4 regions of the Rhizobium sp. C104 genome follow, and region 2 is predicted to be linked to each of the others. Evidence: riboswitches for the same ligand, from Rfam matches in the RefSeq annotation. Region 2 holds a riboswitch; each other region holds the start of a gene.
The links. A riboswitch is a leader RNA that binds a small molecule or an ion and turns the genes downstream of it on or off. The one in region 2 is predicted to bind cobalamin.
Positions count from the first base shown of each region.

Region 1 (5,505 bases), 1.4 Mb from region 2:
CGCCAAGGTCGGCGACGGCATCAACGATGCTCCGGCGCTGGCCGCCGCCGATATCGGCATCGCCATGGGCGGCGGCACCGATGTGGCGCTGGAGACGGCCGATGCCGCCGTGCTGCACGGGCGCGTCGGCGACGTGGCGCGGATGATCGAACTGTCCAAACGGACGATGCGCAACATCCTGCAGAATATCAGCATCGCGCTCGGGCTGAAGGCGGTGTTCCTGGTGACGACGATTGCCGGCATCACCGGGCTCTGGCCGGCGATTCTCGCCGATACCGGTGCGACCGTGCTGGTGACGATCAACGCGCTGAGGCTGTTGCGGGTCGAGGGATAAACTCTCTTCGCAGCGACGATGCGGGCTGATCCGGAATCGACAATCGTAGAGCCGGCTATAGGCCGGCTCTCTTCGTTTCGGCCTTCTCGACAGCCTCTTTTCGTTAAGCCTTCGTTAGCCATGTTTTTCACAGGAACGTAGCGATTTCAAACCTGTCGTAACGCAATGCACAAACCATCCGTTGACGTGATTTCGGATTCGCGTACTATATCTAGTGTTCAAGGTTCCTTCGATTCGTGTCGGATCGCGGGCTAAGACGGGAATACGGTGCGTTTCGCCATGACGGCGCAGCAAGGCCGGAGCTGCCCCCGCAACTGTAAGCGGCGAGCAACTGTCCGATTTCAGGTCACTGAGGCATGATGCCTCGGGAAGGCTGGGGCAGGGTGCTTCGACCCGCAAGCCAGGAGACCTGCCTTGAACTAGATGTCCACGGGCGGGGTGTCCGGAAGGTCGCGTGAATGACAGCGGAATGATTCGCGCCTGTTACGCTGCCCCGAACGTCCGCATGAGCACTTCGGGGTTGAAGTCATGTCCAGAATATCAAGGCCGCCGCCCGCGCAAATCCCGAGAGGGATCGTATCAGGCGTTTAAACGCCGACTTTGCCAGATCACCAAATGTTGCCCCGGACGCTGCAAGGCGCCCGATCCCAGTCTTGCGTCCTGAATTCTTTGACATCACGAGGAACATGATGAGCGTTACCGTCTACAGCAAACCCGCCTGCGTCCAGTGCACCGCCACCTATCGCGCCCTCGACCGGCTGGGCGTCGATTACGACATCGTCGATATCTCGCAGGATACCGAAGCGCTCGATCGTGTCCGCAGCCTCGGCTACATGCAGGCGCCGGTCGTGATCGCCGGCGAGCGGCATTGGGCGGGTTTCCGCCCCGATATGATCAGCGCGCTCTCCTGACCCGAGGAAAAAGGCGATGGGGCTGATCGTTTATTATTCCAGCCGCTCCGAGAATACCCATCGCTTCGTCGCCAGGCTCGGACTGCGCGCGGCGCGCATTCCGGCTGGCGGCGCAGAGGCGTTCCCTATCCGCGAACCCTTCGTTCTCATTGTGCCGACCTACAGCGGCGACGGTGGCAAGGGTGCCGTTCCCAAGCAGGTGATCCGTTTCTTGAACGATGCGGAAAACCGAGGACATATCCGCGGCGTGATTGCCGCGGGCAACAGCAATTTCGGCGAGACATACGGGCTCGCCGGCGACGTGATCTCGCAAAAATGCCAGGTGCCTTACCTCTACAGGTTCGAGCTCATGGGCACGGCCGAGGATGTCGCCAACGTCAAACACGGAATGGAACAATTTTGGACACGGGAACAACTCTGACGCGGGATGCGGGCGCAAAACCGCATAACACTTTTGCTCATCCCGCCGGCGAACGCCCTTTGAAAGCGGCGGAGACGCTCGACTATCACGCGCTGAACGCGATGCTGAACCTCTATGACGACGAGGGGAAGATCCAGCTCGACAAGGACCGCATGGCGGCGAAGCAGTATTTTCTGCAGCATGTGAACCAGAACACCGTGTTCTTTCACAATCTGAGGGAAAAGCTCGATTACCTCGTCACCGAGGGTTATTACGAGCAGGAGGTTCTCGACCAGTATTCCTTCAATTTCGTCCGCGACCTGTTCGATCAGGCCTATGCGAGGAAATTCCGTTTTCCGACCTTCCTCGGCGCCTTCAAATATTACACCAGCTATACGCTGAAGACCTTCGACGGAAAGCGCTATCTCGAGCGCTACGAGGACCGCATCTGCATGGTGGCGCTGACCTTGGCGCGGGGTGACGAGGCCCTTGCCCGCGACATGGTCGACGAGATCATTTCCGGCCGTTTCCAGCCGGCAACGCCGACCTTCCTCAATGCCGGCAAGAAGCAGCGTGGCGAACTTGTCTCCTGCTTCCTGCTGCGCGTCGAGGACAATATGGAATCGATCGGCCGCTCGATCAATTCGGCGCTGCAGCTGTCGAAGCGCGGCGGCGGCGTGGCTCTGTCGCTGACGAATATCCGTGAGGCCGGCGCGCCGATCAAGCAGATCGAAAACCAGTCCTCCGGCATCATCCCGGTCATGAAGCTGCTCGAAGACTCGTTCTCCTATGCCAATCAGCTGGGTGCGCGCCAGGGCGCGGGCGCCGTCTATCTCAACGCCCATCACCCCGACATTATGCGCTTCCTCGACACAAAGCGCGAAAATGCCGACGAGAAGATCCGCATCAAGACGCTGTCGCTCGGCGTCGTCGTGCCCGACATCACCTTCGAACTCGCCAAGAACAACGAGGATATGCATCTGTTCTCGCCTTACGACGTGGAGCGCGTTTACGGCGTGCCCTTCACCGAGATTTCGGTGACGGAAAAGTACCGGGAGATGGTGGCGGACGCTCGCATCTCGAAGAAGAAGATCAAGGCGCGTGAATTCTTCCAGGTGATCGCCGAGATCCAGTTCGAGAGCGGTTATCCCTACATCATGTTCGAGGATACGGTGAACCGGGCCAACCCGATCGCCGGGCGCATTTCGATGAGCAATCTCTGCTCCGAGATCCTGCAGGTCAGCAAGGCAAGCGAATACAACGACGACCTCTCTTACAAGCACCTCGGCAAGGATATTTCCTGCAATCTCGGCTCGCTGAATATCGCCGCGGCCATGGATTCCACCGATTTCGGCAAGACGATCGAGACCTCGATCCGGGCGCTGACGGCGGTCTCCGACATGAGCCACATCGCCTCGGTTCCCTCGATCGAAAAGGGCAACGACGAGAGCCATGCGATCGGCCTCGGCCAGATGAACCTGCACGGCTATCTTGCCCGCGAACGCATCTTCTACGGCTCGGAGGAAGGCGTCGATTTCACCAATATCTATTTCTATACGGTGACCTATCACGCGATCCGCGCCTCGAACCTGTTGGCGGTCGAACGGGGCCAGAGCTTCAAGGGCTTCGAAAATTCGAAATATGCCTCCGGTGACTATTTCGACAAATATACCGAGCAGGAATGGAAGCCGGCGACCGGGAAGGTGCAGGCGCTGTTCGACAAATCCGGAATCCATATTCCGACGCAGGAGGATTGGGTGGCGTTGAAGGCGGCGGTCATGACTTCCGGCCTCTATAATCAGAACCTGCAGGCAGTGCCGCCGACGGGCTCGATCTCCTACATCAACCACTCGACCTCCTCGATCCATCCGATCGTCTCGAAGATCGAGATACGCAAGGAAGGCAAGATCGGCCGCGTCTACTATCCGGCGCCGTTCATGACCAACGACAATCTCGATTACTATCAGGACGCCTATGAGATCGGCGCGGAGAAGATCATCGATACCTATGCGGCGGCGACCCAGCATGTCGACCAGGGCCTGTCGCTGACCCTGTTCTTCCGCGACACGGCAACGACGCGCGATATCAACAAGGCGCAGATTTACGCCTGGAAGAAGGGCATCAAGACCATCTACTACATCCGCCTTCGCCAGATGGCGCTGTCCGGCACCGAGGTGCAGGGCTGCGTATCTTGTACGCTTTGATTTTGGGCTGCTGGCCGAGAGTTTCGAGCTTGTAGCCCCCTCCTCTCCCCAGCGGGGAGAGGGCAGGGTGAGGGGGCTCCGCACTCCGTTAGAATTTGTCGAAGAAAGACCACCCAATGAACATATCCATCAAGCCAATCTCCCGCATGCGCGCCATCAACTGGAACCGCATCGAGGACGATAAGGATCTCGAGGTCTGGAACCGGCTGACCGGCAATTTCTGGCTGCCGGAGAAGGTGCCGCTGTCCAACGACATTCCCTCTTGGGCGACGCTGACGGCGGCCGAGCAGCAGTTGACCATCCGCGTCTTCACCGGGCTGACGCTGCTCGACACGATCCAGAACGGCGTCGGCTCCATCAGGCTGATGGCGGATGTGGTAACGCCGCATGAGGAGGCGGTGCTTTCCAACATCTCCTTCATGGAGGCGGTGCATGCGCGTTCCTATTCCTCGATCTTCTCGACGCTGTGCTCGACGCCCGATGTCGACGATGCCTATCGCTGGTCGGAGGAGAACGAGTTCCTGCAACGCAAATCGGCGCTGATCATGGAGCAGTATGGTTCCGGCGATCCCTTGAAGAAGAAGGTCGCCAGCGTCTTCCTCGAAAGCTTCCTGTTTTATTCCGGCTTCTACCTGCCGATGTACTGGTCGAGCCGCGCCAAGCTTACCAACACGGCAGACATGATCCGGCTGATCATCCGCGACGAGGCGGTGCACGGCTATTATGTCGGCTACAAATTCCAGCGCGGACTGGAGCGGCTTTCCGAGGAGAGACGGCAGGAGATCAAGGATTTCGCCTTCGACCTGCTGCTCGAGCTCTACGACAACGAAGCCAGATATACCGAGGCGCTCTATGACGGCGTCGGGCTGAGCGAGGACGTCAAGAAATTCCTGCATTACAATGCCAACAAGGCGCTGATGAACCTCGGCTACGAGGTGCTTTTCCCGGCCGAGGCCTGCAAGGTCAATCCGGCGATCCTGTCGGCGCTTTCGCCGAATGCCGACGAGAACCATGACTTCTTCTCCGGCTCCGGTTCCTCCTATGTGATCGGCAAGGCTGTTGCGACCGACGACGAGGACTGGGATTTCTGAGGCTTTATCGCAGTCGGCCCTTATCATTTGCTTCCCCATCGCCCACATTCAGCGGAAATGAAGTCGATCCTCGCCGAAGATGTGGCGCAGCGGAGTTTTTAATGTCGTCTTTTCCAAACAAGGCCGGAACTGCCGCCGAAGCGGACGATGGCGTCTGGCCGATCCGCAGGAGACGGATTCTCGACTGGCTGGTGAACGAGACGCGCGGTGAGCGCTTCATCGACAATATCCTGGTGGAAATGTGCGGGAAGCTGGTGGCGGCAGGCGTGCCGGTGGCCCGCGCAACCCTGCATTTCCGGACGAACCATCCGCAATGGATCGGGGCGCGCATCCTCTGGAAAGAGGGGCTCACCGATGCGAAAATCAACACCTTTGCCTATGGCGTCGAGAACACGCCGGAGTTCCTGACCAGTCCCGTCAACGCGATCCATCAGGGTGCGGAGGAGGTGCGCAGGCAGCTGGAAGGTACAGCCGCAGGCGGCTTGGATTCATTCTATCAGGAACTGCATGACGACGGCCTGACCGAGTATATCGCCTGGCCGCTCGAGCATACCTTCGGCAAACG
Region 1 covers NZ_CP092348.1:4,160,504-4,166,008, forward strand. Annotated here, with positions in the region: gene MF410_RS21610 (heavy metal translocating P-type ATPase) at 1-334, shown strand, start outside; cobalamin riboswitch at 539-766, shown strand; gene nrdH (glutaredoxin-like protein NrdH) at 1,024-1,245, shown strand; gene nrdI (class Ib ribonucleoside-diphosphate reductase assembly flavoprotein NrdI) at 1,262-1,666, shown strand; gene nrdE (class 1b ribonucleoside-diphosphate reductase subunit alpha) at 1,645-3,849, shown strand; gene nrdF (class 1b ribonucleoside-diphosphate reductase subunit beta) at 3,966-4,940, shown strand; gene MF410_RS21635 (adenylate/guanylate cyclase domain-containing protein) at 5,042-5,505, shown strand, end outside.
Region 1: another riboswitch for cobalamin. It lies ahead of nrdH (glutaredoxin-like protein NrdH); the one in region 2 lies ahead of cobU (bifunctional adenosylcobinamide kinase/adenosylcobinamide-phosphate guanylyltransferase).

Region 2 (5,505 bases):
CGACCAGCGGCTGCGGCAGAGCGAGGCCCGAGGTTTCAATGACGATATGGTCGGGCCGCTGCTCACGTTCCAAGAGCTTCGTCATCGTCGGAATGAAATCGTCGGCGACGGTGCAGCAGATGCAGCCATTAGTCAGTTCGATGATGTCGTCCTCGCTGCAGTTCTCCGCACCGCAGCCCTTCAGCACCTCGCCGTCGACACCGAGATCGCCGAATTCATTGATGATCAGCGCGATCTTTTTACCGCCGGCATTGGTAAGCAGGTTGCGGATCATCGTCGTCTTGCCGGCGCCGAGGAAACCGGTGATGACGGTTGCGGGAATCTTCTGTTGATTCATGGATTTAACCCTTCATTTTCAGCGGCAGGCCTGCCGCGATGAATAGACTTCGGCGGCCTTTGCCGCGATCAGCTGGTGGAGACGGCCGGCATGATCGCGAAAATCCCGCGCCATGCGATTGTCCGGCACGATGCCGAGGCCGATCTCGTTTGACACGAAAACGAGCCGCGCCTTTGCCCGCGGCAAATAATCGGCGAGCGCCAAAAAATCCGCCGCCATATCGCGCTCCTCCATCATCAGATTGGTGACCCAGAGCGTCAGGCAGTCGATCAGCACGACCCGGCCCTCGCCGTCGATGGCGGCGAGCCTGCCGACGAGATGGAGCGGTTCCTCATGCGTCGTCCATGACGGGCCGCGATCGGCTCTGTGCTGGGCAATCCGCGACTGCATCTCCTCGTCCCACGCCCGGCCGGTCGCGACGTAGTGACGATCGAGGCCGGTTGCAACGACGAGGTTTTCGGCAAACCGGGATTTGCCGGAGCGTGCGCCGCCGAGGATGAAAATGGCATTGGAGAGAGCGGTCGTCATGCGCAGACGGCCTGCTGGGAGAATGCGACACCCCACCACGCTCCCTCATTCCTGTGCCTGTCACAGGAATCCAGGCACGGCGCGTCCGCGCCGTGAATGACTCTCATTCGGGAAGTAAGTCTCTCGCGCCCAAGGACTTGGTCGCACTGGATTCCTGTGACGGGCACAGGAATGAGGGAGGAGAGGGAAATGCGCTCCAGTACCCCACGAGGCAACGCCGAATTCAATCGTTCAGCCAAAACAACCTCCGTGCTGGCAGCGGGTCTCTTGCCCAGGATTGGGCTTTTCGCCCGGCACGAATGGCAGGTCTCCTGGCTCGCGGTTGTCGGCCGCGATCGGGGCGGACCGGAAACCGGTCGCCCCTGATCGTGCCAGCGGATCTGCCTCGCCTTCCCGGCTGCATTGGTGAAGAGGTGGACGATTCGTAGAAATAGAGGCGTCCGACCCCGGTTGATCACCATGCATGTCCAGTGGCTTTTCCGGCATGTCGCCCGTCACGCCCGCCTGCATGATTGCAAGCGGGCAGGAAGGGCTCGATGCCGGATGGAAGACCCTGACCGCTCTACAGTCGCGGGGTCGGCTGTGATGAAGGCGCCCGGTGTGGGTCCGCCCCGTCACATTCCCTTTTCATCCGGAAGGCGTAACGCCGATCCGGAACCATCCGTTATATCCGAGGATGGCCAGATGACCATCCGCGTGGGATGGTCTGGCGACCATCCGTTGAGGGATGGTTAGGCAAGCTCAGGAGTGAAGTCAACCGGCCTTGGCGGTCGGCCGTGGGCGGCAAGGCAGGCACGCTCATCCAAACACGACTTACTCGACCAGGAATATCGTCATTTATCAGAGGCTTACGTCATAAATATTTGACGCGCCCGCCGGCTTTTCGCCGCAATTGCGCTGCAAGCGGACTGCGCCATCGCCCTTGACCGGGCCTCTTCCTGCCTAGTTGTCTTGCCATGCTTATGAAATTGGATCGGCGCCGGTTCCGAGCGCTGCGTGTTTTCTTCGATCCGGGGCGGCTGCGGGCGCTGACCCGCCGCAGCGAAGTCGGTCTGTCTCTGGCGGGCGCTGTCGTCGGCATTGCCTCCGGTCTTGCCGTGACCGGCATGAGCTTCGTGTCCAATGAACTGCATCAGTTGGTCTTCGGTATCGCCGACAGCGAAAGGTTGAGCTCGTCGGTGATCGACGACAAGCTGCTGCTGCTCACCGCCCCGATCATCGGCGGCATCCTGCTCGGCCTGTTGCTCTTCATTTTGGCCAAACGCCGCAAGAAGCCGATGGTCGACCCGATCGAGGCCAATGCGCTGCATGGCGGCCGCCTGTCCTTGACTGACAGCATTATCGTCGCCGTGCAGAACCTGATCTCCAACGGGTTCGGCGCCTCCGTCGGCCTGGAGGCCGGCTATACCCAGCTTGCCGCAGGGCTCGCCTCGAAACTCGGCCTGAAGCTGCAGCTTCGCCGCTCGGATCTCCGCGTCCTCGTCGGCTGCGGCGCAGCCGGCGCCATCGCCGCCGCCTTCAACGCGCCGCTGACCGGCGCCTTCTATGCCTTCGAACTGATCATCGGCACTTATACGATCGTCTCGCTGACCCCTGTGGTGGTTTCGGCCCTTGTTTCCACCCTGATCGCAAGGCTGCTCACCCACGGCGATTTCACCATCGATATCGGCGGCTTCGGCGCGGTCGTGCCGGCCGATTATATCCCGGCGCTGCTGCTCGGCGCGGTCTCAGCCGGCGTCGGCATCCTGATCATGCAGGGTGTCGCCTTTGTCGAAGAACTGGCGCGCAAGAGCGCGATCGCCCCGCCCTTCCGCCCGGCCCTCGGCGGCATCATCGTCGGGCTGCTGGCGATGATCTCGCCGCAGGTGCTTTCGGCCGGCCATGGCGCGTTGCATCTGAACCTCTCCCGCGACGTCGCCATCCCGGCGCTGATCGGCCTCTTCCTGTTGAAATCCTTGGCTTCGGCGATCTCGATCGGCTCGGGCTTCAGGGGCGGCCTGTTCTTCGCCTCGCTGTTCATGGGCGCCCTGCTCGGCAAGCTCTTTGCTTATTGCGGCCCCTATTTTGCCGATGCGACGCTGACGCCCGTCATTTATGCCGTGGTCGGCATGAGTTCGCTTGCCGTCGCCGTCATCGGCGGGCCGCTGACGATGACCTTCCTGGCGCTCGAAATCACCGGCGACTTCCCGATCACCGCGCTGGTGCTCGCCGCCGTCATCACCTCCTCGCTCGTCGTGCGCTCGACCTTCGGCTACTCCTTCGCCACATGGCGCTTCCACCTGCGCGGCGAAAGCATCCGCAGCGCCCATGACGTCGGCTGGATCCGCAACCTGACGGTGGACAAGCTGATGCGCGCGGACGTCAAGACGGCAAGGGCTGGCATCTCGCTGGAGGAATTCAAGCAGGCCTTCCCAATCGGCTCGACCCAGCGTGTCATCCTTGTCGAGGAGAGCGACAAATATGCCGGCCTCGTGCTGGTGCCGGAGATCTACGCCAACCCGACCGACACCCAGGACGAGGGCAAGACGCTTGCCGATTTCATCCACTACCGCAACGATTTCCTGCAGCCACAGATGAATGCAAGGCAGGCGGCGGCGATCTTCGATAAGAGCGAAAGCGAAGCACTCGCCGTCGTCAACAATTTGATCGAGCGCAAGGTGATCGGCCAGCTCAGCGAAAGCTATACGCTGCGCCGCTACAGCGAAGAACTGGACCGCCGCCGTCGCGAAGTCTCCGGCGAAATCTGAAGGGGTGTTATGACGCGGCGCCGGCCAGCCGGAAGACGTCGGCCTTCTTCGAAACGCCCCGCAATTCGAAAGAGCCGAGATACTCGCAGGGGACGGCTGAGGTCGCCGCGAAGCTCTCCGACAGCAGCAGGTGCTGCTCGAGCATTCCGCAGAGCTTTTCCAGCCGCGAGGCTTCGTTGACAGCCCTGCCGATCACCGTGAAGTCGAGCCGGCCGTGGGCGCCGACATTTCCGTAGAAAACCTCGCCGAGATGCAGCACGACATCGATGCCGATATCGGGGCCTCCGTTGCGTGTCCGCTCGCGATTAAGCTCTTCGTTGGCCTTCAGCAGATTCTGAGCCGAAGCCAACGCTGCCCTGCAGGCCTTTTGCGGATCCTCCGCCTCAGTCGGAAAGATCGCCAGTACACTGTCGCCCATGAACTTGAGGATCTCGCCGGAATTTTCCTCGACATGCCGGTCGATCAGCTCGAAATGCTCGTTGAGAAACCCGACGATCTCCGCGGGCTGATAGACCTCGGTCAAGGCCGTGAAATTGCGAAGGTCGGCCAGTAGGATGGCGGCATCGATGGAACCGCCCATTCCTCTGCGGGTTTCGCCGGCAAGGATACGCGCACTCGTCCTAGCGCCGGTATAGACCGCGAGGATATCGCTCGCCGTCTTCGAAACCGCCACGCGGTAGGCCGCCAGTCCGAGTGCCGGGAATAGCGCTGCGACGATCGCCAGTTGATCATCGGAAAATCCGCCCGGCGCATCGCTCGTCAGCGAGAAACCGAGCCCGCGCAACGCGACTTCCTTCGGGAATTCGAACAGGCTAATCACGTGATCCGTGCCCCCGGAAAGCGCGAATTCGTTGAGCTCGGTATAATCGAGACCCTCGCCCCTCGCCAAATTCCATCGCCCCGTTCTTTCGCCGCGGCTCAAAAGGTAAAAGATCGGCGTCTTCTCGAAGTCACGCTCCGTAGCACTGCCGTGCTCGGCATTTTCAAGGACGGTCTCACCGCCCCGCATGAAATTGGCCGCGACGCCGCGATACATCGGATGCAGGGACGGCATTCTGATACTCGCCCGCCAGATCGGAAACCCGTCCGCGATCAGCCGCTTACACAGGCCGGAAACGAGGTCGCCAATATGCTCGCTGGTGATTCCCTGCTCTATAATCCACTGAATATGACCGTTAATTTCCGAACCTCCACATGAGCCGGCGCAACCTTATGACGGCAAATCGGGCAAATGGGCGGCGATGCCGAACCGGCTGCCGCCCTATCAATTGATAGTCGCGCCAAACCGATATTTCCAGCCGTTATCAACGGCAAGTCATTTCATCCGAAGCCGGCACAACGCCGGCGGGTATCGTCCTCACATCCGGACCGTCATGCCGCCGTCGACGGTCAATACGTGGCCGTTGACGAAGGATGCGGCGCCGCTTGCAAGAAACAGTGCTGCACCGGCGATCTCGTCCGGGCGTCCCCAGCGTTGGACCGGGATGCGCTGGCGCACGAAGGGCATCAATTCCTCATTCGCGGCCATTGCCGCGTTCGTCTCCGTGGCGAACCAGCCGGGTGCGATCGCGTTGCTGGTGATGCCGTAAGGGCCGAATTCGACTGCCATGCCGCGCATCAGTCCGGTCAGACCCTGCTTGGCAGCCGGATAGACGCAGTCGCCGGGCATGACGACATGACCGCTGATCGAGGTCACCGCGATCAGGCGGCCATAATTGCGCCGCTTCATCAGCACCGCGGCATCGCGCGAAAGCATCATTGCCGCGGCCAGATCGGTGTGCAGCAGCTCGATGATGGCCTCATCGTCGAATTCGGTCAGCGGCCGCCTGTCGCGGGCGCCGACATTGTTGATCAGAATATCGAGACGGCCGCGGACCTTTTCGATATCGGCCA
Region 2 covers NZ_CP092348.1:1,003,467-1,008,971, reverse strand. Annotated here, with positions in the region: gene cobW (cobalamin biosynthesis protein CobW) at 1-337, opposite strand, end outside; partial or broken gene cobU (bifunctional adenosylcobinamide kinase/adenosylcobinamide-phosphate guanylyltransferase) at 342-865, opposite strand; cobalamin riboswitch at 1,149-1,542, opposite strand; gene MF410_RS06150 (chloride channel protein) at 1,822-3,612, shown strand; gene MF410_RS06145 (adenylate/guanylate cyclase domain-containing protein) at 3,620-4,708, opposite strand; gene MF410_RS06140 (SDR family oxidoreductase) at 4,970-5,505, opposite strand, start outside.

Region 3 (5,505 bases), 140 kb from region 2:
TCGGCGCCGACCATGTAGATCGCGCCGCCGAGTGCTGTTGCCGGCAGCAGCCGCCGATGGCCCGGCCCGACGAGGAAGCGGGCGGCATGGGGAATGACCAGGCCGACGAAGCCGATCGAGCCGACCATGCTGACGACGCTTGCCGTCATCGCCGCTGTCAGGCCGAACAGCAGGATCTGGACGCGGCGCACCGCAATGCCGAGCGAGGCCGCCGCATCCGTACCGAAGGCGAAGGCATCGAGCGCCCTGACATGGGCCATGCAGATGACGAAACCTGTGAGCGCGATCGGCACCGAGAGATAGACATCCGGCCAGCGCACGCCGCTGAGCGAACCCAGAAGCCAGAACAGGATGCCCCGCGCCTGCTCGGCATTCGCCGATGTCGTCACGATGTAGGAGGTCAGCGCAGTGAAGAGCTGCGAACCGGCGACGCCGCACAGGATGATGCGTTCGCCGGTTCCTCCCGCACCCGTCGCCAGGAAGCCGACCAGCAGAAAGGCAATGACCGCGCCGATGAAGGCGCCGCTGGAAAGGCCAAGAACACCGTAGCCGAGGCCGAGGATCATCACGCAGACGGCTCCCGTCGAGGCGCCGGCGGAGATGCCGAGCACATAGGGTTCGGCCAGCGGATTGCGCAGCAGCGCCTGCAGCACGGCGCCGCAGAGCGAGAGCGACGCGCCGGCGCTGGCCGCAACCAGCGCCCGGCTCAGACGATAATCCCAGACGATGCCCTGGTGGATGCGGCTGAGTTCGAACTGCGTTCCGAACAGCCGGTTGGAGACGGCCTCCGCCGTTGTCGCCAGCGGGATCGCGATCTCGCCGATCGAAACGGCAAGGCTGATCATCAGTCCGAGAAGGAGAAGGGCTGAAATGGTGAGCGCGGCGAGCGCCCACCATCCTTGTTTCCTGACCGACGCTGCCTTCACTGCGAGAGGCCGAAGGATTTGATGCCGTTCGCCAAGGTCTCGATGCCGTCGATCGTGCGGATCGTTGGGTTCATCGATTGCGCGTCCATCATCACGAAGTGCCTGTTCCTGACGGCATCGAGTTCCTTGGTCACGGGGTCGTTCTCGAGAAAATCGATCTTGACCTTCGGATCGTCGGCGGCGTAGCGGCGCCGGTCCATGGTGGCGAGCACGATGACGGCCGGGTTCGCCTGGGCGATGGTTTCCCAGCCGACCAGCGGCCATTCCTCCTCGGTGGTGACGACATTCCTGGCGCCGATCGCCTTCAGTATATAGGCAGGCGCGCTGTTCTTGCCCGCAATGAAGGCGTCGCCGTTGACTTCCTTGCTGGAGAACCAGAAGACGATGGGCAGGCTCTTGCCCGATGCGGCTGATATCGAGGCGACGGCATCCGCCTCGCGCTTCTTCAGCTCGGAAATCAGCGCATCGCCGCGCTCCTTCACGTCGAAGATCTCTGAGAGTTCGGCGATTTCGCGATAGATCAGCGCCATCGTGAACAGCTCCTTGCGCACACCGTCGCCGCCATCGGTGTTGACCTTGGCGACGCAATCGGCCGGCGAAAGATAGGTATTGATCCCGAGATCCTGAAACTGCTCCCGCTTGCCGACGGAGCCCTGCGCGCCGACATGCCATTCGAACTCGGCCGCCACCAGGTCGGGCTCCTGTCCGACGACGGATTCGAAGCTCGGATCATTGTCGGCGAGACGCTTTATCCTGCTGTTCGCCGCGGCATATTGCGGCAGCACGGGACCGACCCAGACGGCCGTGCCGGCGATCTTGTCGGCAAGGCCGAGCGAGAAAAGAATTTCGGTCATTCCCTGGCCGATCGAAACGATCTTCGACGGCGCCTTCTGGAAAGTCACCTGCTCACCGCAATTGGTGATGGTCAAAGGATATTGGGTGGCAGCAAGGCTCGGTGCCGCAAGGCCGATCAGCCCGAAGGCAAATGTCATGGTGGCGAGAATCTGGCGCATGAAAAACCTCGATTGAAGGAAAAAGCACGGTTATGCCGCACGCGCGGCCGAAGGCACGCTGACGCGCGCGCTAGCCGCAGGAGGCCCAATCGAGACGGATGCATGCCGAAATTCGGCGAAGGTTCAGAAGGTCAATCATGTCTGTTCCTTATCCGGGCATCCCCGCCCGGTTGATTGGATCGTGATTGACGGCAGGTCTCCTGGCTTGCGGATATAAGTCGTTCATCCGCCTTCCCGCGATATATCGCAGTGGCAGGGCCATAAGCCCTTCAGAGATGGCCAGTCGCTGGCCACAGCTGAGATGATCGACAATCCGCTTACAGTTGCGGGGGCAGCCACGGTCTCGGTCCCTACTGGGTCGTCCTCACCGTGTTCCCTATTAATCCCCTTGGAGTCATCTTCAGGGAACCGTCACCGCCAGTTACGTCGCCCGCCCGCACGACGTCAATCATTATTGCGGAAGATTGGGTTTGGTGGGCGAAATATGGAGACGGAACGTCGGAGCGCTGTTGGCCGGTATGATGCCAGCATTCTCATCCCCAGGATGGAGTCTCTTAAGCATCCTACTATTCCCGCTGTCGTGGGCGCGGCATCCACCAACCTCCCTCATGCTGAGGTGCGCAGCCCGAACGGGCGAAGCCTCGAAGCACGCCGCAACGCTGCTCCCTGCGTTCCTACAACGCATCCAGCGGAATCTTCAGATACCGTCGCCCGTTCGCCTCCGGTTCGGGCAACCGCCCGCCGCGGATGTTGACCTGCAGCGCATGCAGCATCAGCTTCGGTTTCGGCAGCGTGCGGTCGCGCGCCTGGCGCAGCGCCACGAAGCCGGCTTCGTCGATGCCTGATATATGCGGATTGGCGCGCTTCTGGGCGGCTACCGTGCTTTCCCAGCGCGGGTGACGGCCGCCAGGCTGATAGTCGTGGCCGGAAAAGAGCCGGGTCTCCTCGGGCAGCGACAGGATCGCCTGGATCGAGTGCCAGAGAGCGCTGGCGCTGCCGCCGGGAAAATCCGTGCGCGCCGTGCCGGTATCCGGCGTGAACACGGTGTCGTGCACGAAGGCGGCGTCGCCGATCACATAGGTCACCGAGGCAAGAGTATGGCCGGGCGAGAACATCACGCGGGCTCTAAGCCCGCCGATCTCGAAAGTGTCGCCATCAGCAAACAGCCGGTCCCATTGCGAGCCGTCGGTTTCGAGTGCCGGCCAGTTGTAGATTTCCTTCCAGAGCACCTGCACGTCGGTGACATGGGCGCCGATCGCCGTCGGCGCGCCGGTCTTTCCTTTGAGATAGTGCGCGGCGGAGAAATGGTCGGCATGCGGATGCGTGTCGAGGATCCACTCGACCGTCAGCCCTTCGCTGTCGATATGCGCGAGGATGGCATCGGCATTGGCCGTTCCCGTCGCACCCGACATTTCGTCGAAATCGAGCACCGGGTCGATGATGGCGCAGCGTTTCGTTACCGGGTCTGAAACGACATATTGCACACTGCAAGTGCGGGGTTCGAAGAAAGCCTTCACGACAGCCGCCTGCCCTGCCCGCTTTTCCAGCCAGCGGCGCGCGCCGGCAAGATCGAAGCCGAGGTTTTGACCGAAGGCCTCGACGTCCCCGGGCTGCATCCGCCCGTCAAGCACCTCTCCGAGCGCATAGAGCGTCAACGCCCGGGTGCCGCTCTTGCAATGAGCGACGACCGGCCCGTTTGCTTGCATCATCGCCCTCTGGAAGGCGCGGATATCGGCCTCGGTAATCTCGGGCCCTTTCACCGGCACGAAGCTGTATGCGAGCCCCACGGCAGCGGCAGAAGCCTTTTCCGCCGCATCGCCCGGCTGCCCCGGCTCCTCGCCATCCGGCCGGGCATTGATGACGCCGGCAAAACCGTCCGCCGCAAAAGCAGCAAAACCGGCGGCATCGGGCTGCCCCGCCACCGATATCAGCTCATTGACCCTTACGGATGTCATCGAAGCCCCCGCGCTGCCTGCATCGGCAGTATCGCATGTATATCGGTACAATCTCACAAGTATATTGCCGAGCGCAAGAATAGTCGCTTGGCACTCCGTCGCGCCTGCGCAGGCCGGTGAATGTGGGCGCCAAGACACTCCCGATAGTCGCCCGGCCCGGCGCAGCCAGTCAAAACGACAGCGTTGCCGCGCCCTCTTTGATTTCGGCATGCATGGCGCTGGCGCCGACGATGACGATGCCGTCGAGCATGTCTTCCTGCGTATAACCGCGCGAGGTGACGCAGGGCGGGCAGGCCCAGATCGTGCCGCCGCGCTGCTGGAAATTCTCGATAAGCGTCGACAACGGATCGAGCGGCGGCACATGCGTCATCCGTTGGCCGCCCTTGCGCACAAGGTTCGCAGCCTGCGTCGTCACCCTCACGCCGCCGGCTCGTTGAGCATAGCCTCGATATTGTAACCGTCAGGATCGAGAACGAAGCAGGCATAGTAGTTGTCGGCATATTCCGGCCGCGGGCCGGGCGCACCATTGTCCCTTGCGCCGGCTTCAAGTGCTGCGCGATAAAATGCCTCGACCTCCGCCCTGCTTCGGACCCGGAAGGCAACGTGCAAACGGGTCAGAGGCGGCTTGTCGTCAGTGTGCTGGATTTCGAAGAGGCTGCCACCGACATCGAAAGCCCAGAAAACGCCTTCCTTCCCGAAGGTAGCCCAGAGGGTCGAAAGCGCGTTCATAAAATACCTTGCTCTTTTCAAGGTCACTGACCGCCATGGTGATATGATCGATCATGCCGTGCATCCTATCGTTCAAGCATCCCATGATAGTCGAATCCGCGGCGGAAAACACACAAAACCCACGCGATATCCAGCAATGCCGGCCGCCTCCGTTAGCTCCGACCGGGCGCTCGACATCGGCAACAATATCGGCCTAAAGTCCAGGCGCGATGGACTGGATAACGCTCGCAAATGCCTTACGGGATCAGCCTCAAATGTCTGAACGAGACCGCATCGCCGGTTTTCAAACTCTGGGATGAAGCGGCGGCATTCGAAGAGACGGCTTCGATGCGGACCTTGAATTATCCTCCCCATCTGACCCTCGCAGTTTATCAGGCGTTTGATGCAGATCGATTGGGCGAGGCGCTTGAAAGTGTTTTCCGCGCGCGCTCCACCGTCACCTTAGCCTTTTCGGGCATCGGCTATTTTCAGAACGAGTTCCTCGTTCTCTGGGCGCGCCCGATCCCAGACGACGCTCTTCTCCAACTGCACGCGGCTTTCCATCGAAAGATTGATCCTGCCTTCTGTCATGGGCACTATCGACCCGGCAATTGGGCGCCTCACTGCACCATTGCAGCGAAAGTGCCGGAGGCGAAATCAGCGGCCGCGATCAAATGGGCGAACGAAAATAGCATGCAGTTCTCGGTAAATTTCGATGCCGTCGATTGTGTCCGGTTTCCGCCTGTGGAGATATTGAGCGAGATCAGGTTGGCGCCGCGATGATGCTGCCGGCACAAGGCCACATCGGCGGCGGCCTGATGACTCGACGCCAGTCGCAGAATCCACCGCTGCGACTGACATTTTCAAACCATGCTCCAAAGCCGCTAATGCATGTCGCCAGGA
Region 3 covers NZ_CP092348.1:865,154-870,658, reverse strand. Annotated here, with positions in the region: gene MF410_RS05405 (iron ABC transporter permease) at 1-926, opposite strand, end outside; gene MF410_RS05400 (ABC transporter substrate-binding protein) at 923-1,939, opposite strand; cobalamin riboswitch at 2,112-2,367, opposite strand; gene blh (bifunctional sulfur transferase/dioxygenase Blh) at 2,614-3,894, opposite strand; partial or broken gene MF410_RS05390 (DsrE family protein) at 4,064-4,291, opposite strand; partial or broken gene MF410_RS05385 (VOC family protein) at 4,312-4,678, opposite strand; gene MF410_RS05380 (2'-5' RNA ligase family protein) at 4,855-5,385, shown strand.
Region 3: another riboswitch for cobalamin. It lies ahead of MF410_RS05400 (ABC transporter substrate-binding protein); the one in region 2 lies ahead of cobU (bifunctional adenosylcobinamide kinase/adenosylcobinamide-phosphate guanylyltransferase).

Region 4 (5,505 bases), 1.0 Mb from region 2:
TACAAGTCGGCATCGGTCCAGGTCGAATCCGCGCTCGCCAAATATGTGAAGCCGGGCGTTACCGTCACGGACTACAAGGCGGAGGTCAGCAACGCGGTCAAGAACAAGATCTGGACGGACGCGACGACACCGGCCCTGCAGCAATATATCCATCGGACAAGCGCCGAAGTCGCGGCCTTCCCGACGCTCGAAGCGGTGCCGACCAATCTCGTCGGCAACGTCCGCAACGACATCTACCTGATCGGCGAGGCGCTGAAGCTGATCGACAAGCAGAAGCTGCTACCGATGGATGCCGGCGATCTCAGCGCGGTGACGAACTACCACAAGGCGGTCGACAACGCGACGAAGTTCATCCCGCTTTGGGTGAAGGTGGCGGTCGCGATCGCGCTTGGCCTCGGCACGATGGTGGGCTGGAAGCGCATCGTCGTCACCGTCGGCGAAAAGATCGGCAAGACGCACCTGACTTACGGCCAGGGCGCGGCAGCCGAAGTCGTGGCGATGGTCACCATCGCTTCGGCCGATCACCTCGGCCTGCCGGTCTCGACCACGCATGTCCTGTCGTCAGGCGTCGCCGGCACCATGGCGGCGAACGGTTCCGGCCTGCAATGGTCAACCGTGCGCAATATGCTAATGGCCTGGGTGCTGACCCTGCCGGCCTCGATCGCGATCGCCTTCGTGCTCTTCGTGATCCTGCGCCAAGTTTTTTAAGACATAGCGTCAGGCCGTGGAGGCCAGACTGGCATTGCGATCGCTGATGAAGATGCCCGCCTCGGCGGCGGGCATTGCCTTGCCGAAAAGATAGCCTTGGCCGATGTCGCAGCCAAGCTGCAGCAGGAAGGCAAGCTGGCCGTGCTCCTCGACGCCTTCGGCAGTCGTCTTGATGTTGAGGCTCCGGCCGAGGCCAAGCATAGCGCGGACGATCTTTTCCTGGCGTTCGTCGCCGCGATAGGTGGCGATGAAGCTTTTGTCGATCTTGATCTTGTCGAAATGATAACGGGCGAGCTGGGCCAGACTCGAATAGCCCGTGCCGAAATCGTCGAGCGCGATCTGGATGCCGGCCGCGTGCAGCTCGTCGAGGATGACGGCGGCGACGACGGGATCCTGGATCAGCGCGTTCTCGGTGATCTCCACCTCCAGGCGCTGCGGCGGCAGCCGGCTTGCCGCAAGGACTTTGAGAATACGCGACGTCAGAAGCCTGTCTTCCATCTGCACCGGCGAGACGTTGAAGGACAACATCACATGGTCCGGCCAGGTGAGTGCGTCGCTGCAGGCCTGGGCGAGAAGATCCTCGAACAATGCGGTGATCATCCCGTTTTCCTCGGCGATATCGATGAAAACAGGCGGCGGTATGTTGACGCCATCGTCACTGATCCAGCGCGCCAAGGCCTCGAAGCCGCAGAGCTGACCGGTCTTCAGGTCGATCAGCGGCTGATAAAAGGGTTTGATCGCCTTGCTGGAGATTGCGGCGCGCAATCTGGTTTCCAGCGCTGCGCGTTCCGTGACCTTGTCCTGCATGGCCGGTTCGAAAACGAAATAATGGTTGGGGCCGCGTGATTTCGCCTCGTACATGGCGAGGTCGGCCCGATGAGCGGCATCCTCCAGCGGTTCGGTTCCCTCGGCCCAGCGGTCGTAGCCGACGCTGGCGCCGACTTCGACGGCAAAACCATCGATATGGATCGGCCTGGTGACCGCCTGGATCAGCAGCTTGGCAAAGCGCTCCTCCCGCTGCGCTGTCAGGGCAAAGGCTACAATGATGAATTCGTCGCCGCCGAATCGATAGACGCAATCGGCATTGCCGAGCGCGCAGATCCGCCGGGCAACCTCGATCAGCAGAATGTCGCCCCCCTTGTGGCCGACGAGATCGTTGACTTTCTTGAAGCCGTCGAGATCGACGGAGAAAAGCGTGACGTTCTCGTCCCACTCCTCGATCTGGTCCTCGTCGTCCTTGATCGGCCGTGAGAGGATCTTGCGTTCGAAGGCGTAGCGGTTCGGCAGCTTGGTCAGATGGTCGTGGGTCGCGGTCCAATCGGCCTTCGCCTGGGCGGCGGCGCGCAGTTCCGTTTCCTTGCGCAGGTCGGCGATGCGCAGCACCGAATAGATGAAGCTCATGGCGCCGGCGATGCCAAGCGCCAGAACGAGTTTGTCGGCGCCGTATTCGCCGAAACCGGTCATGAAGAAGACAAGGCTGTCGTCAAGCTGCAAAAGCGCGCCGAGGAGCCAGAGAGTTATCCCAAGCCCGACGATCGATACGCATTGCCTTCCGGCCCTGCTCTGGAAAAACACCGGCATGTGGCCTTCTCCATCTCCACCATCTGCCGAACTATCATGAAAGTCTGAAATGTTCGTTGAAACCAGAAGGCGAATTTTTGGAGGCGGCAGCCTGTTGCTGCACCGTTGAGGGACTGAGGATGCTGAGCCGGGACGGGAAAGAACGAAGGCGAGCGTGCTGGTGCATCGCTCGCCTTTTCTCGTGCTTCAGGCGGTGACGATCAGCAGCGGAACGCTGACGATGAGACCGACCAGAACCGTGATTGTGGCGACACGCATCAAACGCAGACGACGCGTGCGCTCCCCACTCCAATCATATGTCATTCTTCCATCTCCTTGGGAAAGGAAGTAGTCCCGGTCAAACCCGGTTCAATAGAGATGACGCGATTTGCTTGTGTAAGGCTGGATAAAATGAGGAGCCGCTAATACGGAAAGCGCAGAGACCAGCGGCTGCCATTGCTGGTCATGCAAACGATGGCGAGCGGCTCGATATCGCTCCGCCAGAAGGAGGAGTGCGGCGCCTGAAGCACATGGGCGACCGCCGCCCGGATCACGGCCGCGTGGCTGATGGCAATCACATGGCCGCCGAGGGCGGATTCACCGTCCATCCAGCCGGCGACGCGTGTTCTGAGATCAAGAAGGCTTTCGCCACCATGCGGGGCCGCTTCCGGATCGCTCATCCAGGCCACGAGGTTCTCCGGCTCTTCGGCCTCGATCGTTGTGATCGACCTGCCGGCCCAGCGGCCATGGTCGCAGTCACGCAGCGCCTGATCTATCCGGGCTTCGAGGCGGAGCGCGTCAGCGGTCTGGCGGGCGCGCAAAGCGGGGCTGGTGGCGATACGGTCGGCGCGGGGTGGGGCAGCCATCCGGCCGGCGTCTTCCGCCGCCTTGCCTTCCAGCGGTTCGTCAAGTGGGAACAGCGTCTTGCGGCTCGCCGTCGTCGCGCCGTGGCAGATCCAGGTGAGGCGCGTATTCACAGTCTTCCGATCTCCCGGGGTGCAGTGGGACGGCCCTTTGCCGGCTCGTGAAGTTTCGTTGACAGTCTCTTCGGCGAGCAGATATAACCGTGTTGTTGCGGGTTTGGAAGCCGGTGGAAATCCGGCGCGGTCGCGCCACTGTGACCAGCGTGTTGAAGCTTTTTCACGCTGGAAGTCAGACCTTACCGCACAAACACTCTTTCGACTGAACGCGTCATTCCGGAGGAATACATGTCTGACACCACTTTCGCGCCCGCCGCGGCGCCGGCCCCGATCCCCGTCGGCGAAATCCTGCCCTGGGCGATCTTCGGCGGCCTGCTGATGCTTATCGCCATCTATTTCGTTGGCACCGAGGAAGGCGCGATGGCGCTGTTCAACGGCATGTATGTGCACGAATTCGTGCATGACGCCCGCCATCTCCTTGGCTTTCCCTGCCACTAGGGAGATATTGACATGGTTGGAAACCTTCTCCTTCGCGGCATGCTCGCGGGGCTGCTCGGTGGCATCCTCGTTTTCGCTTTCGCCCATGTCTTCGGCGAGCCGCTGGTCGATGCGGCGATCGCTTTCGAGGAGGCGAGCGCCCAGGCGGCCGGCGAAGCTGCCGAACCTGAAATCGTCAGCCGGGCCACCCAGGCCGGTCTCGGCCTTTTCACCGGCGTCATGGCTTACAGCATCGCCGTCGGCGGGCTTTTCGCGCTCGCTTTTGCTTTCGTGCACGGCCGCGTCAGCAATCTTTCGGCGCGCGGCACCTCGGCGGTCATCGCCATTTTCGCCTACGTGGCGATCGTGCTCGTTCCCGCTATCAAATATCCGGCCAACCCGCCGGCGGTCGGCAATGCCGATACGATCGGCGTCAGGACCGAGCTGTTCTTCCTGATGATTGTCGTCTCGCTCGCCGCGCTGATTGCCGCGGTGGCGCTGTCGCGCCGTCTTTCCGAGCGTTTCGGCCTCTGGAACGGCGCGATCATTGCCGGCATCGCCTATCTCGTCTTCATCGTGCTCGTGCTCTATCTGCTGCCGCCGATCAACGAGGTGCCGGAGAACTTCTCGGCCATGGTGCTCTGGCGTTTCCGGACGACAACGCTCGCCATGCATGCGATCCTCTGGGCAACACTTGGCCTTGGCTTCGGGGCGCTGGCGGAAAAGCGGCTTGCTGCGAAGGGCGGCCAGCGGAGCCGGCCGGCAACGGCACTCCGCTGAACGCAATGAAGGGCGCCGTTTTGCCGGCGCCCTTGGGTTTTCAAGCGACCATGAAAAGCAGCAGAGCCATATCAATCCTGTCGGCGGCCTTTGCCGCCGCCTTCTTTTGCATGCCTGCTGAAAACGCCCTTGCTCATAGTCGCAGCGCCGGCGGCAGCCAAGCGGGTCTCGATATCCCAGAAATTTCGCATGGCGAGATGGCGGTGATTTCGCACTATCGCGGCCGAATTATCGGCCTGTGTCCCGCGCAGTCGATACAAACGAGCCCTTCCGCCGCGTTCTGAACTATGCCGAAATCCAATATTCCTATTGTCTTTGGGGGCGGATGCCGGGCAGCGTGGCCGACGAGGAAAGTCCCTTCAACGAATGCGCCCACGCCTACCTCGCGGCGACGAAAGCTGTGTTGATGGCGATGCGCGAGATGCCAGGGGAGCGGGCTGTGGCGAGTGAAATCATTTCCGCGGTCGACGCCGACATGGTGCGGCGCGGGCTTGCGCTCATCACCTGCCGGTTCAGCGGCGAGGCCTTCAACACCGCCGGTCTCGTCAATCCACGCTGGAGCAAGGTGCCGCTTCATCCCGCCAGCATGGCGTCGCTGACGGCGCTCGCCTTGATGCTCGGGCTTGGTGTCCTTGCGCTGGGCCGCTTTCTGCGGCCGAAGACTCGATCGTCGGAATAGCGCTGCTCGCGCCACGGATCGCCATACATATGATAGCCGTTCTTTTCCCAGAAGCCGGCTTCGTCCTCCGGCATCAGTTCGATGCGGCGCAGCCATTTGGCGCTTTTCCAGAAGTAAAGATGCGGCACGACGAGGCGCATCGGGCCGCCGTGGTCCGGCGTCAGCGGCAGGCCTTCCCAGGATGTCACTAGGATCGCGTCCTCGGCGGCGAAGTCGGCAAGCGGCAGGTTGGTGGTATAGCCATCATAACTCGTCAGCATGACGTAAGCGGCTTCCGGCTTCGGCATGGCGAGATCGAGCAGATCGCGCGTGGAAACACCCTTCCATTTGTTGTCGTAGCGCGACCAGGTGGTGACGCAGTGGATATCGCTGACCTTGGTG
Region 4 covers NZ_CP092348.1:4,507,071-4,512,575, forward strand. Annotated here, with positions in the region: gene MF410_RS23195 (inorganic phosphate transporter) at 1-708, shown strand, start outside; gene MF410_RS23200 (bifunctional diguanylate cyclase/phosphodiesterase) at 718-2,289, opposite strand; gene MF410_RS23205 (histidine phosphatase family protein) at 2,691-3,245, opposite strand; adenosylcobalamin (AdoCbl) riboswitch at 3,322-3,464, shown strand; gene MF410_RS23210 (CbtB domain-containing protein) at 3,477-3,686, shown strand; gene MF410_RS23215 (CbtA family protein) at 3,699-4,445, shown strand; partial or broken gene MF410_RS23220 (hypothetical protein) at 4,496-5,124, shown strand; partial or broken gene MF410_RS23225 (sulfite oxidase-like oxidoreductase) at 5,112-5,505, opposite strand, start outside.
Region 4: another riboswitch for cobalamin. It lies ahead of MF410_RS23210 (CbtB domain-containing protein); the one in region 2 lies ahead of cobU (bifunctional adenosylcobinamide kinase/adenosylcobinamide-phosphate guanylyltransferase).